One region of the Neobacillus sp. S1227 genome, then DNA from elsewhere that is predicted to be linked to it. Evidence: riboswitches for the same ligand, from Rfam matches in the RefSeq annotation. Region 1 holds a riboswitch; each other region holds the start of a gene.
The links. A riboswitch is a leader RNA that binds a small molecule or an ion and turns the genes downstream of it on or off. The one in region 1 is predicted to bind cobalamin.

Region 1 (4,284 bases):
AGGCAGCCTTTTTATTTCGCTTGGGAGTTACATTAAGGGATGTCGTAAAGATGTCTCTATCGCGATAAGAATATTTTTTGGACTCAATCCGTCAAAGGATTGGGTCTTTTTTGTTAATGAAGAGTGCGAATGTATATTCTGTAATAAGATGTGAGAGTAGGATTAGGGGTAATCTGAGAGTACTTCAATCTTGAGGTCCATCTACGCATCGAAGGAACAGGAATGTTATTTTTAACTCATACTTAGTTTAGTTAAACAAAGGAAAAAAGTTTTTAACTTTAAATTTTGATTATTATAAAAAATCTAAGTTTATGTCGTTTGATGTCTGCGTTATAATGAAAGTGTGTTGTCGGAATTTTTATAAGATTACTAAAATAGTTCTTTATCTATATTTTTAAAAGGTGAACCTTACCAAAGGCTTATACATTTTAACGAAAATATACCACTTCGAGGAGATGGCTGTATTGTCAATAGAATTGCTATCGAAAAACACAGCGGAAGTTTTTAGTGCAATTATGAGAGAGCCCAATTGGGATAAAATGGAGTTGGAACAAGGGATTAGGAAGATTTTTTTACAAGCAAGAGAAAGTGTGGGTTCTCCTGAAGCATATTTAGAGTCACTCTTAGGGAATGTTACATTTCAATATGCATATACCAATACTGCTTTATCTTTTTTAACGGAGTGCATTGAAGAAGAGGAGTTTTTCTCGCATGAAAGCTTCCAATCCATCATGGAAAATGTTCCTAAACAAGTGAAAGATGCTAATTTCATAGCTGAAAACATGCCAAGGTTTAAGGAACTGGTATACAAAGGTGTAACCATTGAAGAACAAGTAGGCCTTGCAGAAAACATTTATTTCCATACCAAGCTAGTGAACGATTTATTGATTGGATTTATCGGGATCTTCCTGGAACCGAATAATAGGAATTATATGGAGAGTTACATGGAATATTCCTCTAAAGTAGTCGGTGATACCGTTATGCACTATTGCCAAACTTATTCCAATCATATTCTAGAAGCGATAAATTTGATGTATTCGACTAAATAGAAAGCTATTGTTCCTGAAAGTCTATTTAATTCTATACATTTGAATACAAATATCTAGGTTTGCGTCATGCGTTTGAAATTCCTCAAGTCTAGTTTTAGGCATCACTTGAATGTTTACCATTGATACTGGTCCGTTTCTTTATCCCCAAGCCAAATATTTGCTTATCATGAAGTATTTGCTATAATACTAGTTGAGTAATTTGCTTGACCAATTGAATCTTACATAGCTAGTAGGTGCCTTGTCATTGGATGAGGTTAAAAGGGAAGCCGGTGTGAATCCGGCGCGGTCCCGCCACTGTTATTCGGGGATAACCTCGCAGTTCCACTGTTCCAGCTAAGGAATGGGAAGGAGAGGAAATCACGTTACCCGTAAGCCAGGAAACCTGCCTATTAAGCTTGCCAACGAAATCCTTCGCGGAAAAGGATCGGCATAATCAGTATTAAATATGTTTATTTTTTCTGATTTTCGCGCGCCCTGTTTCCAAATTGAAACAGGGCTTTTTCGTTGTTTTGGGAAAGACTTCAAGATATCAAGCTCATCTCAATCTATAAACGAAGGGAAGAGTGGAGTAATGAAAAAGTGTTTGGCATTAATTTTGACTGTATTGATGATGGTAACAATCAGCGCATGCGGGGCAGCAAATGAATCTGCTGATGCAGATAAAAACCTAAAATCGGAAACTGCTGCAAGTGCGGAGGTAAAGAATAAAGCAACCGTTTACCCGCTTACGGTGAAGGATGCAACGGGTGCTGAAGTAACTTTTGATAAGGCGCCGGAACGAATTGTATCCACGTCTCCATCAGAAACGGAAATTCTTTTCGCTCTAGGCCTGGGCGATAAAATTTATGGAGTATCAGATTTTGATGATTACCCTAAAGAAGCAGCGACAAAGCCAAAAGTAGGCGGGGTGACAAAGCCAAATGAGGAAGCGATTATTGCTGCTAATCCGGATTTAGTAATCGGCGGCATTTCAATGAAGAATGATATTGCCGAGAAATTTCGCGGTTTAGACCTTACGTTATATAAAACTGAGCCGAAAAAGATAGAGGATATTTTAAATAATATTATCCAAATTGGCATCATTACAGATACTCAGGAAAAAGCAGAAGAACTCGTGGCTCAAATGAAGGAAGATATTCGCACAGTAACAGAAGCAGCTGCAACCATTAAGGACGAAGATAAGAAAAAAGTATATATTGAATTTTCTCCAGGCTGGACGGTTGGCAAGGGTGAATTTATGGATGAACTGATTACAATGGCTGGCGGCGTTAACATTGCCTCTGATCTGAAAGGCTGGAATGCCATTAATGAAGAGAAGATCATTCAGGATAACCCGGATGTCATTTTGTATTCCGCAAATGTTGTTGATGATAAGTCTGGCAAACCGCTCGAGGAATTAATTAAATCTCGAAGTGGCTGGGATAAGATTACAGCCATTCAAGAAGGTCGTCTGACAGGGATTGAAGGTAATCTTATGTCCAGACCCGGACCAAGAATAACAGATGCACTGAAGCAAATCGCCGCAGCCATTTATCCGGAATCGGTTAAGAAATGAAAAAAAGATTAGCAATATGGGGGGGAGCGGGTTTCGTTCTCCTTCTTTTCTCCATGGTCATTAGTTTATCACTTGGTTCTGCGAATCTAGCCCTTTCGCAAGTTTGGGGGATTCTCTTACACCAGCTGCCTATTTTACAAAGTCTCATAGATTCCAGCTGGCCAGAATCAGCTGAGCAAATCATTTTAAAAGTTCGTTTGCCGCGTGTTGTTCTTGCCATTCTTGTTGGAGCGTGCTTATCACTTGCCGGTGCTGGCTTTCAAGGAGTGTTACGCAACCCGTTAGCGGATCCGTATACATTAGGGGTAGCATCTGGGGCTGCGGCAGGGGCTGCTTTCATTATTTTATTCGGGTTTCATACTGTTTTATTTGGTAAATGGACGATACCGCTTGTTGCATTTGTGACCGGGCTGATTAGTTTGCTGGTGGTCCTCCGTTTAGCAAATGTACAGGGAAAGTTTAAACTAGAAACAATCATTTTATCTGGGGTTGTCGTTTCTGCTTTTCTTGGGTCACTTGTTTCCTTTATGGTGTCAATGTCCGATCAGGTGGTGAATGAAATCGTCTTTTGGCTGATGGGGAGTTTGGCCTTAAGAGGTTGGGCCTTTACCTTTGTGCTCATGCCTTATTTAGCATTTGGAATAGTGGTGCTGCTGTCGTATGGACGTACACTAAATTTATTTGCATTAGGAGAGCGGCAGGCAGCACATTTGGGTGTCAACATCAAACGTACACGGCTCGTTGTGTTGGTCGTTTCCACCCTAATCACCTCTGCTGCCGTGTCAATCGTAGGAACGATTGGTTTTGTCGGACTTGTCGTCCCACACTTAGTGCGGCTAATAGTTGGGCCGGATTACCGAATATTACTGCCATTGTCTGTGATATTCGGTGCCATATATGTCCTTTGGGCAGATACAATTGCCCGTACATTACTTAACCCAACGGAAATTCCGCTCGGGGTTGTGACCGCATTTCTTGGCGCTCCATTCTTTGCGTATTTGCTTCGCAGAAACAAGCAAATGTCAGGGGGAAGTTGAATGATGTTTATTGAAGTGGAAAGCTTAAGTAAACGGTTTGACAGCCAGTCTGTCCTGGAGGATATTAGCTTTTCTGTCAAACGTGGAGAATGCTTGGGAATCATTGGACCAAACGGAAGCGGCAAGTCTACATTGCTGAAGCTATTGTCGGGAGTGGATTGTGCGACGGCCGGAAAAATTGAACTAAATGGGAAACGGATTGAACAATATACCCGCAAGGAACTAGCCAAATGGTTAGCTGTATTGCAGCAGGAATCACTGCCTCCAATTGGATTTACAGTCAGAGAGGTTATCGAACTGGGGCGGTTTCCTTTTCAAAATTGGCTAGGAGAAGAAAAAAACGAGATTGAACCACTAATCGATTCCATTATCGAAAAAATGGGGTTAACTGAGTTACGTGATCGCCTGCTTGAAAGCCTAAGCGGGGGGGAGCGGCAGCGAGTAGCGCTTGGAAAGACGATGGCCCAGCAGCCAAAGCTGCTGATGCTTGATGAGCCGACCACCTATCTCGATATTGGTCACCAAGTCCTTTTGATGGATCGGATTCGAGAATGGCAGCAAGAAGAGGATATGACCGTAATCGCGGTTCTGCATGATTTAAATCTAGCTGCACTATATTGTGATCGTTTGCTGCTGTTACATA
Region 2 (4,284 bases), 790 kb from region 1:
AAGCGAATGGATTTTTATAAAATCGCATGAAATAACTGAAACAAAGGAGTGATACAGCATGTTTGACAGGATTGAAGAAGCAATCGAAGAATTGAAACACGGGAAGGTTATCATCGTTTGCGACGATGAGGATAGAGAAAATGAGGGAGATTTCATAGCGCTTGCAGAAAAAACAACTCCTGAGGTTATTAATTTGATGGTGACCCACGGGAGAGGTCTTGTCTGTGTTCCGATTGAGGAAGAATTAGCAAAAAAGCTGGATTTAATGCCGATGGTAGCGAACAATACCGACCCGCATGGGACTGCATTTACAGTCAGCATTGATCATAAAAATTCTACAACAGGTATTTCTGCCTTTGAACGGTCAGCAACAATCATGAATTTGATTGATCCTCAGTCAAAAGCTGCCGATTTTAAACGGCCTGGCCATGTTTTTCCGCTTATCGCTAAAAAAGGCGGCGTCCTTAGAAGAACAGGTCACACAGAAGCAGCTGTCGATCTTGCCAAATTATCTGGAGCCAAGCCTGCTGGCGTGATTTGTGAAATCATGAATGAAGACGGTACGATGGCACGGGTCCCGCAGCTTAGAAAAATCGCAGATAATCTGGGGCTGAAAATGATTACGATCAAAGATCTGATTGAATATCGAAATCAGAAGGATAAATTGGTAAAAAGGGAAGTGGAAATCAAGCTGCCGACTGAATATGGTGATTTTAAAGCAATCGGGTATTCCAATATGGTAGACGAAAAAGAGCATGTTGCACTCATTAAAGGTGAAATTGACCCGGAGAAGCCAGTTCTGGTCAGGGTTCATTCGGAATGCTTAACGGGTGATGTTTTTGGATCTTACCGCTGTGACTGCGGTCCGCAGCTCCACGCCGCTTTGATGCAGATTGAACAAGCCGGCAATGGTGTCCTGTTGTATATGCGCCAGGAAGGCAGAGGCATTGGCCTCCTTAACAAAATGAAGGCTTATGAGCTTCAGGAACAAGGCTATGATACGGTAGAGGCAAATGAAAAACTCGGCTTTAAGCCTGATTTAAGGGATTATGGAATTGGTGCACAAATTTTAAGAGATCTTGGCATCAAAAAAATGATGTTATTAACGAATAATCCGCGCAAAATTAAGGGACTAAAGGGATATGATCTGGAGGTAGTCGAGCGGGTACCGCTGCAAATGGAAATGAGACCCGAAAACGAAAGTTATTTAAGAACCAAACATGATAAATTAGGTCATCTGCTTCATTATTAAAAATACGGAGGAATAGAAAATGGGACATATTTTTGAAGGGAATTTAGTTGGTACAGGACTGAAAGTCGGAATCGTAGTTGGACGTTTTAATGAATTTATAACAAGCAAATTATTGTCTGGGGCACAGGATGCTTTAAAGCGCCATGGAGTGAATGAGGCTGATGTGGATGTCGCGTGGGTTCCAGGCGCATTTGAGATTCCATTAATCGCAAAAAAAATGGCTGACAGCAAAAAATATGACGCAGTTATCACTCTTGGTACAGTTATCCGCGGTTCCACACCACATTTTGATTTCGTGTGTAATGAAGTGGCAAAAGGAGTATCCCGCATCACGCTTGACACGGGCATTCCAGTTATCTTTGGGGTATTGACCACAGATTCAATCGAGCAGGCAATCGAGAGGGCTGGTACAAAAGCAGGCAACAAAGGCTGGGAAGCTGCTTCTGGCGCAATCGAAATGGCCAACCTAACAAGGAATTTTGAATAAAGAGAAAACTTAGGGGGCACCTTTTTAGGGTGCTCTCTGCCTGTTTAATTCAAAAAATTGAATATTAAAATGAAAAGAAAAATAAAAAACATGTACAAATGAACCAGTCTTTTACTATAATTATAACAGCATAAAAAAATAATCTTTAAAAAAACTGGTGCTAAAGTCTAAAACAAGACTCTTAGCTTAATAGGGAAGTTGGTTAAAAGCCAACGCGGTCCCGCCACTGTAAATGGGAGCAACCTATACGATGTCACTGTCGCAAAGATGGGAAGACATAGGAAGCAATGACCATGAGCCAGGAAACCTGCCTGTTTTTAAACACAAATGCCTACGTGGATGGGAGAGTGTTAAGCAGGAAACGTCACTCGTTTGTTACTTAGCATACATAACACCTCCTCCTAGCTGATAGGAGGATTTTTTTATGTCAAGTTTTGGGTAAAGATAGAAAGGGAGAGAGAAAAAATGAGAAAAGCAACAAAGTTGATGGTAATTGCGGGTGCACTTGCGCTGGCGGTACCTTACAATGCTTATGCAGCTGAGGATGTCAGCACCCAGATAGCCTCTTCTGCTGAACATGTTCAGGCAGGAGAGCTAAATTCAGATTGGCTGGCAATTACGCTTTCAAAAGCAGGGAAACTTACGACAGCGAACAAGCAGGACTATCTAATGAAGCTGAAAAGCAGGGTAAATGGAACTGATTTAAAAGGAACGGAACTTCATAAAACAATCTTGGCTGTTCGTGCATTAGGGGCAGATCCGGCTAATTTTGAAGGGCAAGACTTAATAAAAATGGCTTACAGTGATACTTCCTTGACCTCATTTACAGCCTATGTTTATGCCTTAATTGCATTAGATAGTGCAGATTACACTATCCCAACTGATGCGTTATGGACTAAGGATAAACTTATTGACAAGATTACATCTATGGATTCAACCGCCGGCGGCTGGAACTGGGCTGGATCAACAAGTGAACAAGCTGATCCGGATACAACAGGAATGGTGTTGACTGCTTTAGGCAAGCATAAGTCAGATGCTGTTGTCAAAGCTGACATCAATAGTGCCGTCACTTATTTAAAAGCGGTTGAAACAGCTAATGGCGGTTTTGATAATTGGGGAGAAAATTCATCTTCAACAGCCCAAGTGGTAATTGGACTTTCCTCTATTGGGGTTGACCCGACTTCGACAGAATTCACTAAGGATGGAAAAAATCCTGTTAACCATCTATTCACCTATGAAATAGGAAATGGCGGCTATAAATGGATGAAGTCTGAAACGGCAGAGAATAGTTTTGCAACAGAGCAGGTTTTTCAAGCTTTAGTGGCTTACGATAAATTTAAATCGGGAGACAAACTTTTTAGTTTTCCATATCAAGCAAATGAGGAGCCTGTACCATCACAGCCCTCTACACCCGCTCCAACACCAACAGTAGTAAACAACAATAATTATGTGACTGTCACACCGACAACAGACGTTTCAAAATTACCTGTCTCAGAGTCAACAAAAGAGGTAGTTAGGGAAATCCTTACGAATAATAATGCCGGCGCAGCAGGATCTACAGGAAAAACATCTTCACAGCCGCAAGTGATTGTCGTCCAGCAGCCAGCGGCAGTTCAAACAGCAGTGAGTGAACCCAAAGTCGAGGTTAAAGTTGAAAAAGAAAGTGGTACCATCAATCCTAATAACCTCAAGGTAGGAGGAACTACCGCATTTATTGGGGCACTGGCTTTAGTTCTTAGAAGAAAGTTCTTGGGGGTGTAACCATGAAAGGCTGGCAGAAAATCATCGGTGATATTGCATCATGGCTTTTGGTTATCGGCGGGATTGGCTATGCTTTATATGGCTATACTCCGGGCAAAACGATTACAACGACAACAACCACCCCTCAGGTTAAACAAGTTCAGCAGGATCAGCAAACCGCTGCTGAAACTGTAGAGAATGTAGAAGGGATTGTTTCTGATGAAGAAGCAACGTCGTCTGATACTGGTGGAAAAAATTCAACAGTAAAAGTAATAACTACTCAGCCTGTAAAACAAACCTCAACGGTAACGCAGCAGCCAGTCAGCAGCTCGGCACCAGCATCTGCACAGGCAGTTGAAAAAAAGCAGGACACAGTAACTGTTTCAATAAAGACGCCTGATGGCTATTTAATTGCGCCTAGAAAAGTGGAAATAAACGAACAAACGAAGGCAGCCGATGTTTTGAAACAAGCTTGTCAAGAAGCAGGCGTTAAGCTTGAAACCACCGGGTCCGGTGCCATGCTTTATACTAAAGGTATCGGCGGGTGGCGTGAGTTTGATAAAGGACCATACAGCGGCTGGAGTTACAGAATAAATGGTGTCAAAGGGGACCGTTCATCTGGTGTTAAGGATGTTAATCCCGGAGATACGCTTGAATGGAATTATGTACTGGATTACAGGGAGGATAAGTGATGGGTAACCCTCTTTCCATTGTTAAGCCCAAGGTCCGGCATCTTTTAACGTTAAGGAACATGACTTTAATGGCGTGCTTAGCAACTTTAAGCATTGTAGGCAGGATTTATATG
Region 3 (4,284 bases), 590 kb from region 1:
CAGTAACGTTTGATACAAATCATACATCTGTGGGTAGGCAATATCATTCCAATTGAGAAGACCTGATGATTTTCCATTAATAATCCCTGTTGATTTGTTTGGAAACTCAGGATTTAGCAACTTTATTTTTTTCAAAGTGTTCATCTTTAGTTCCTCCTGTTAGCTATGGCAAGCTTCGCATTCCTCGATTTCCGTTTGCGATGTACTTCTTACGTAGTACGTCGTCTTTAACCCCTGCCGCCACGCTTCCATATGAAGTTTCAGCAGCTCCTTCGCCTTGATATCATGCCGGACATAAAGGTTGAAGCTGATTGCTTGGTCGATATGGCGGGAGCGGGCCGCATTTTGTTTAATGCTCCACAATTGATCTAACTCATGCCTGGCCCGGCGATAATAGAGATATGTTCGATGATTCAAATCTGGTGCTGTCACTTTAAATTTAAAGTTTTTCTTTTCTTCTGCGTATTCGACTGAATAGATGGGGTCAATGCCATCGGTTGAACCACCAATCTTGGCTGTTGATGAATTGGGTGCGATGGCCATTAGCCAGCCATTCCGGAGACCATATTGAGCGACTTCTCTTTCTAACTCCAGCCACCTATCAGACCGATAATTTTTCCGTACAAAATACTCACCTGTCTGCCACTCAGATCCAAGGAACTTGCTATAGGCTCCCTTCTCTCGGGCCAATTCCATTGAGGAACGGATAGTATAGTAGGCAATATCCTCGTACAGTTCATCCGCAAAATCAACGGCTAACTCAGATTCCCATTGAATCCCCTTCAATGCTAAAAGATGATGCCATCCAAACGTGCCAAGGCCAATGGCTCTAAATTTTCTATTTGTCAGCTGCGCCTGACCTACGGAAATAGTATTTAAATCGATCACGTTATCAAGCATTCTTACCTGAATACGGATCAAACGTTCCAGCACTTCGGACAGCACGGCTTTCGCAAGATTGATAGATGATAAATTACATACCACGAAATCCCCCGGTTTACGAACAATCACGACATTTCCATCTTGATCCTGGTATTCGTTCACAATCTTCGTCGCTGACATATTTTGCGTGATTTCCGTACAAAGATTGCTGCAGAAAATCGAGGTGCGGCCCTTTCCTAATAGATGTTTATTGGGATTTTGCCGGTTGACCTCATCCCGATAAAACATATATGGCGTGCCCGTTTCCAATTGAACCATCATGATTCGCGCCATAATATCCATAGCCCTATACGTTTTTCGGGGCAGTAAAGGGTGGTTAACAGCCTCTTCATATTTCTCCGTAAAATATTTCTGGTCAATTTCATCGTAAAAATCCTCCAATCCTAAAGGATTTCCATCTGTATCTTTCCAACCCATAACCTGTTTCACTTGATGAGGGCAAAAGGTATGCCACTCGCCGATGCTTCTGCCATTCCCATCGGTCTCCTGCAGTTTTTCCATAAAAAGATCTGGCACGCAGACACCTGTAAAAATATCATGTGCCTTCCGGCGTTCGTCGCCATTGTTCGTTTTCAAATCTAGGAATCCGTTCATCAAGTCCTTGTGAAACAAATCCAAATAAACGGCCATTGCCCCTTGGCGCTGGCCTAACTGATCAACACTGACGGCGGTATCGTTGACTAATTTAACCCAAGGCACGACACCAGAGGAATTCCCCTTAAACTTTTTAATATCTGAGCCTAATGCCCTCACCTTTCCATAGTAAATCCCAATTCCACCTCCATCTTTGCTTAATCTAGCAATATCCCAATTGTTTAAATAAATGCCATCAAGCGAATCGTCCACCGTATCAATGAAGCAGGAAGATAGCTGACCGAAGCTTTTTCCGGCATTCGCCAAAGTTGGTGTGGCCACTGTCATAAATAAATTGCTCAATGCCCAATATGCTTCCTTAACCAGCTTTAACCGAACATCTTGGTTCTCTTTTTTCATGATGGTCATGGCGATGACCATAAAACGTTCCTGCGGAAGCTCGTAGATATTTCGATTATGGTCCCTTGCAAGATACCGGTCCGCCAATAAGAACAACCCAATGTAATTAAATAACTCATCCCGCTCAGGAAGAATTTCTCTTGCTAATTCATCCATTTCCACTTTGCTATATAAATTTAATAGGTCACTAGAATAAATCCCTATACTCGTTAAATGTTTAATCAAGCCGTAAAAATCTCCATATTTTAAAGAAGAATCATAACCTCTGTTTTCTGCTGCCTTTTGATAGAGTTCATTCACATACAACCGCGCGGCGACAAAAGTCCAATCTGGCTGGTCTATTGCAATTTGGTTAACTGCATAGAAAAGCGCCTGCTGATTTGCCTCTTTTTTGGATAATCCAAGTTCCCTAATTTGTTTTTGCAGCTCTGTTGTATCGAGTTGATATTTCTCAGAGGCTTGCCTAATTGTTTCTAAAACTTCATGTAAATGTGATTTTTCCTGTGTGGTCAAGGATATCTTCCCCCTAAAAATAAAAAATCCGCTTCGGGAGACCGAGCGGATGAAACGAGCACACAACAAAAGAGAATAGTGAAACTATGTCTTCCCTTTGTCGCCGTCGTTTCCTCTTCTCAATCCCCGAAGAAGTTGAAACATCTTAAGAAAGACAGGTCTCCTGACTCATGCATCACCCTACTCAGAGCCCTTCCCATATAAGCACCTATTTTCATAAGAACTCTTATACAGTGGTTTGCTCATTTCGTCAGCATTTACAGTTGCGGGGGCAGTTCCGGCATCACACCGGATTCCCTATTAAGCCGTGTTCGGCATCTTCCCTTAAGGCTAACACAATATATAGTTTTCATATTTGCAAATTAAACAACATATAGAAAAACTAATATCAATATTAGTACATGCTCATTTTTTGGTCAAGTATTATTTTGCATCAACAACAACATTTGGCTCTACTGAAAAATTGATGCTTGGCCGTAATGTCTGCGAAATAAAGCAAGCTTTTTCAGCGCGGACTGCAATCTCTTGCAATTTTTCTGGAGAGATTCCAGAGTCGCTGCTAATATAAAAAACTGGGCGATGGATAATCTGTTTAAACTTTAATTTACCGTCCTCCCTGTCGACAACGCCCTCAGAAACAACCTTGAGTTTTTCTACCTCAATTTTTCGATTCCCCAGCATCGCCCCCAGTGTAATCATGTAACAATTATTGGATGCAGAAATAAGCAATTCTTCAGGATTCGAACCGATTCCTGGACCATCCATATCCGCCGGTGCGGAGACAGTAATATCAAGCCCGCCCCCTTGAATATGTCCCTTCCCATTCCGGTCTCCCTGCCAACTGCCATTTACTGTAAAGTGAAAGCTTTCCATTTTGCAAATACCCCTTTATCATTTTTTTGAACCATCCTTATTAAACCTTTCAACAAATATTTCAAAAACCCTGCAAAAAATGACAAAAAGGAATCTTACATTATGAATGCAAAATTCCTCTATTCCCCTATTTTATTTAAAAACTACTTCTTTTGCGGGTAAGACCACAATCTGATGTTCAGGAGTTTTCACCCCTCTTAGGGTACTATTGTGGTGATTTATTATTTGCTCGGCGGGATAAATGCCATTAACAGTGGTATGACCGTCCTCAACTAATGTAACATCAAAACCTTGTGACAAGGCTGCACGGCAAGTCGTATCTATGCAAAATTCCGTTCTTACCCCGACTACAACAAGGTTGGTCACACCTCGATTTCGCAACTCGTCTTGCAATTCAGTCTGATAAAAAGAATCCGCCGCCCGTTTATGGATCACAATATCCTGATCGCGTGGAGTGATCCCAGGAGCAAACTGCCAAAACTGTGTTCCCCTCTCCAGCAAATCCCCTTCCGGACCGTCAAACTGAATATAAAAGACCGGGACATTTTCCTCATTTGCTTTGGCAATCATCTTTTGTATCACGGAAAAAACTTCATCCTTTTTATAGGTCCCCCAAATCGGGCCTAACTGCACATCGATGACCAATAACGCTGACTTTCCTACTCCCATATGAATTCATTCCCCTTTCTTATTTCTTTTTTATATTTTTTAGATCTTGCCACTTACAATTCTTTCATCCCCCTCCATGATTTTCACACAAATATAAATATAAAAAAACCGCAAATATCATAAAAGATTTTTGCGGTTTTTTGGAGGTGGACCCTTTAATGGATTTATCGATAAGTATTGTTTGGTCTAGTCTTTATGAATGTTATTTTAGGACGCTAGATGAAGACATTCTCAGCCATTTCCCTATTTCCCGTCCACAATTTCCTTTAATATTTCATACGACCGTTTTTGTTT

Region 2: linked by a shared signal. The riboswitch ahead of ACZ5AE_RS12050 (prenyltransferase/squalene oxidase repeat-containing protein) and the one ahead of ACZ5AE_RS15865 (ABC transporter substrate-binding protein) in region 1 are both predicted to bind cobalamin.
Region 3: linked by a shared signal. The riboswitch ahead of ACZ5AE_RS18685 (ribonucleoside-diphosphate reductase subunit alpha) and the one ahead of ACZ5AE_RS15865 (ABC transporter substrate-binding protein) in region 1 are both predicted to bind cobalamin.

Annotation. Positions count from the first base shown of each region.
Region 1 is NZ_AP038276.1:3,155,883-3,160,166, reverse strand. Features, by position in the region: gene ACZ5AE_RS15870 (hypothetical protein) at 465-1,049, shown strand; cobalamin riboswitch at 1,264-1,453, shown strand; gene ACZ5AE_RS15865 (ABC transporter substrate-binding protein) at 1,621-2,604, shown strand; gene ACZ5AE_RS15860 (FecCD family ABC transporter permease) at 2,601-3,641, shown strand; gene ACZ5AE_RS15855 (heme ABC transporter ATP-binding protein) at 3,642-4,284, shown strand, end outside.
Region 2 is NZ_AP038276.1:2,369,335-2,373,618, forward strand. Features, by position in the region: gene ribE (riboflavin synthase) at 1-20, shown strand, start outside; gene ACZ5AE_RS12040 (bifunctional 3,4-dihydroxy-2-butanone-4-phosphate synthase/GTP cyclohydrolase II) at 59-1,252, shown strand; gene ribH (6,7-dimethyl-8-ribityllumazine synthase) at 1,272-1,739, shown strand; cobalamin riboswitch at 1,878-2,068, shown strand; gene ACZ5AE_RS12050 (prenyltransferase/squalene oxidase repeat-containing protein) at 2,205-3,500, shown strand; gene ACZ5AE_RS12055 (DUF4430 domain-containing protein) at 3,503-4,171, shown strand; gene ACZ5AE_RS12060 (ECF transporter S component family protein) at 4,171-4,284, shown strand, end outside.
Region 3 is NZ_AP038276.1:3,747,994-3,752,277, forward strand. Features, by position in the region: gene ACZ5AE_RS18680 (ribonucleotide-diphosphate reductase subunit beta) at 1-144, opposite strand, end outside; gene ACZ5AE_RS18685 (ribonucleoside-diphosphate reductase subunit alpha) at 160-2,448, opposite strand; cobalamin riboswitch at 2,586-2,785, opposite strand; gene ACZ5AE_RS18690 (OsmC family protein) at 2,872-3,321, opposite strand; gene ACZ5AE_RS18695 (cysteine hydrolase family protein) at 3,454-3,990, opposite strand; gene ACZ5AE_RS18700 (LLM class flavin-dependent oxidoreductase) at 4,234-4,284, opposite strand, start outside.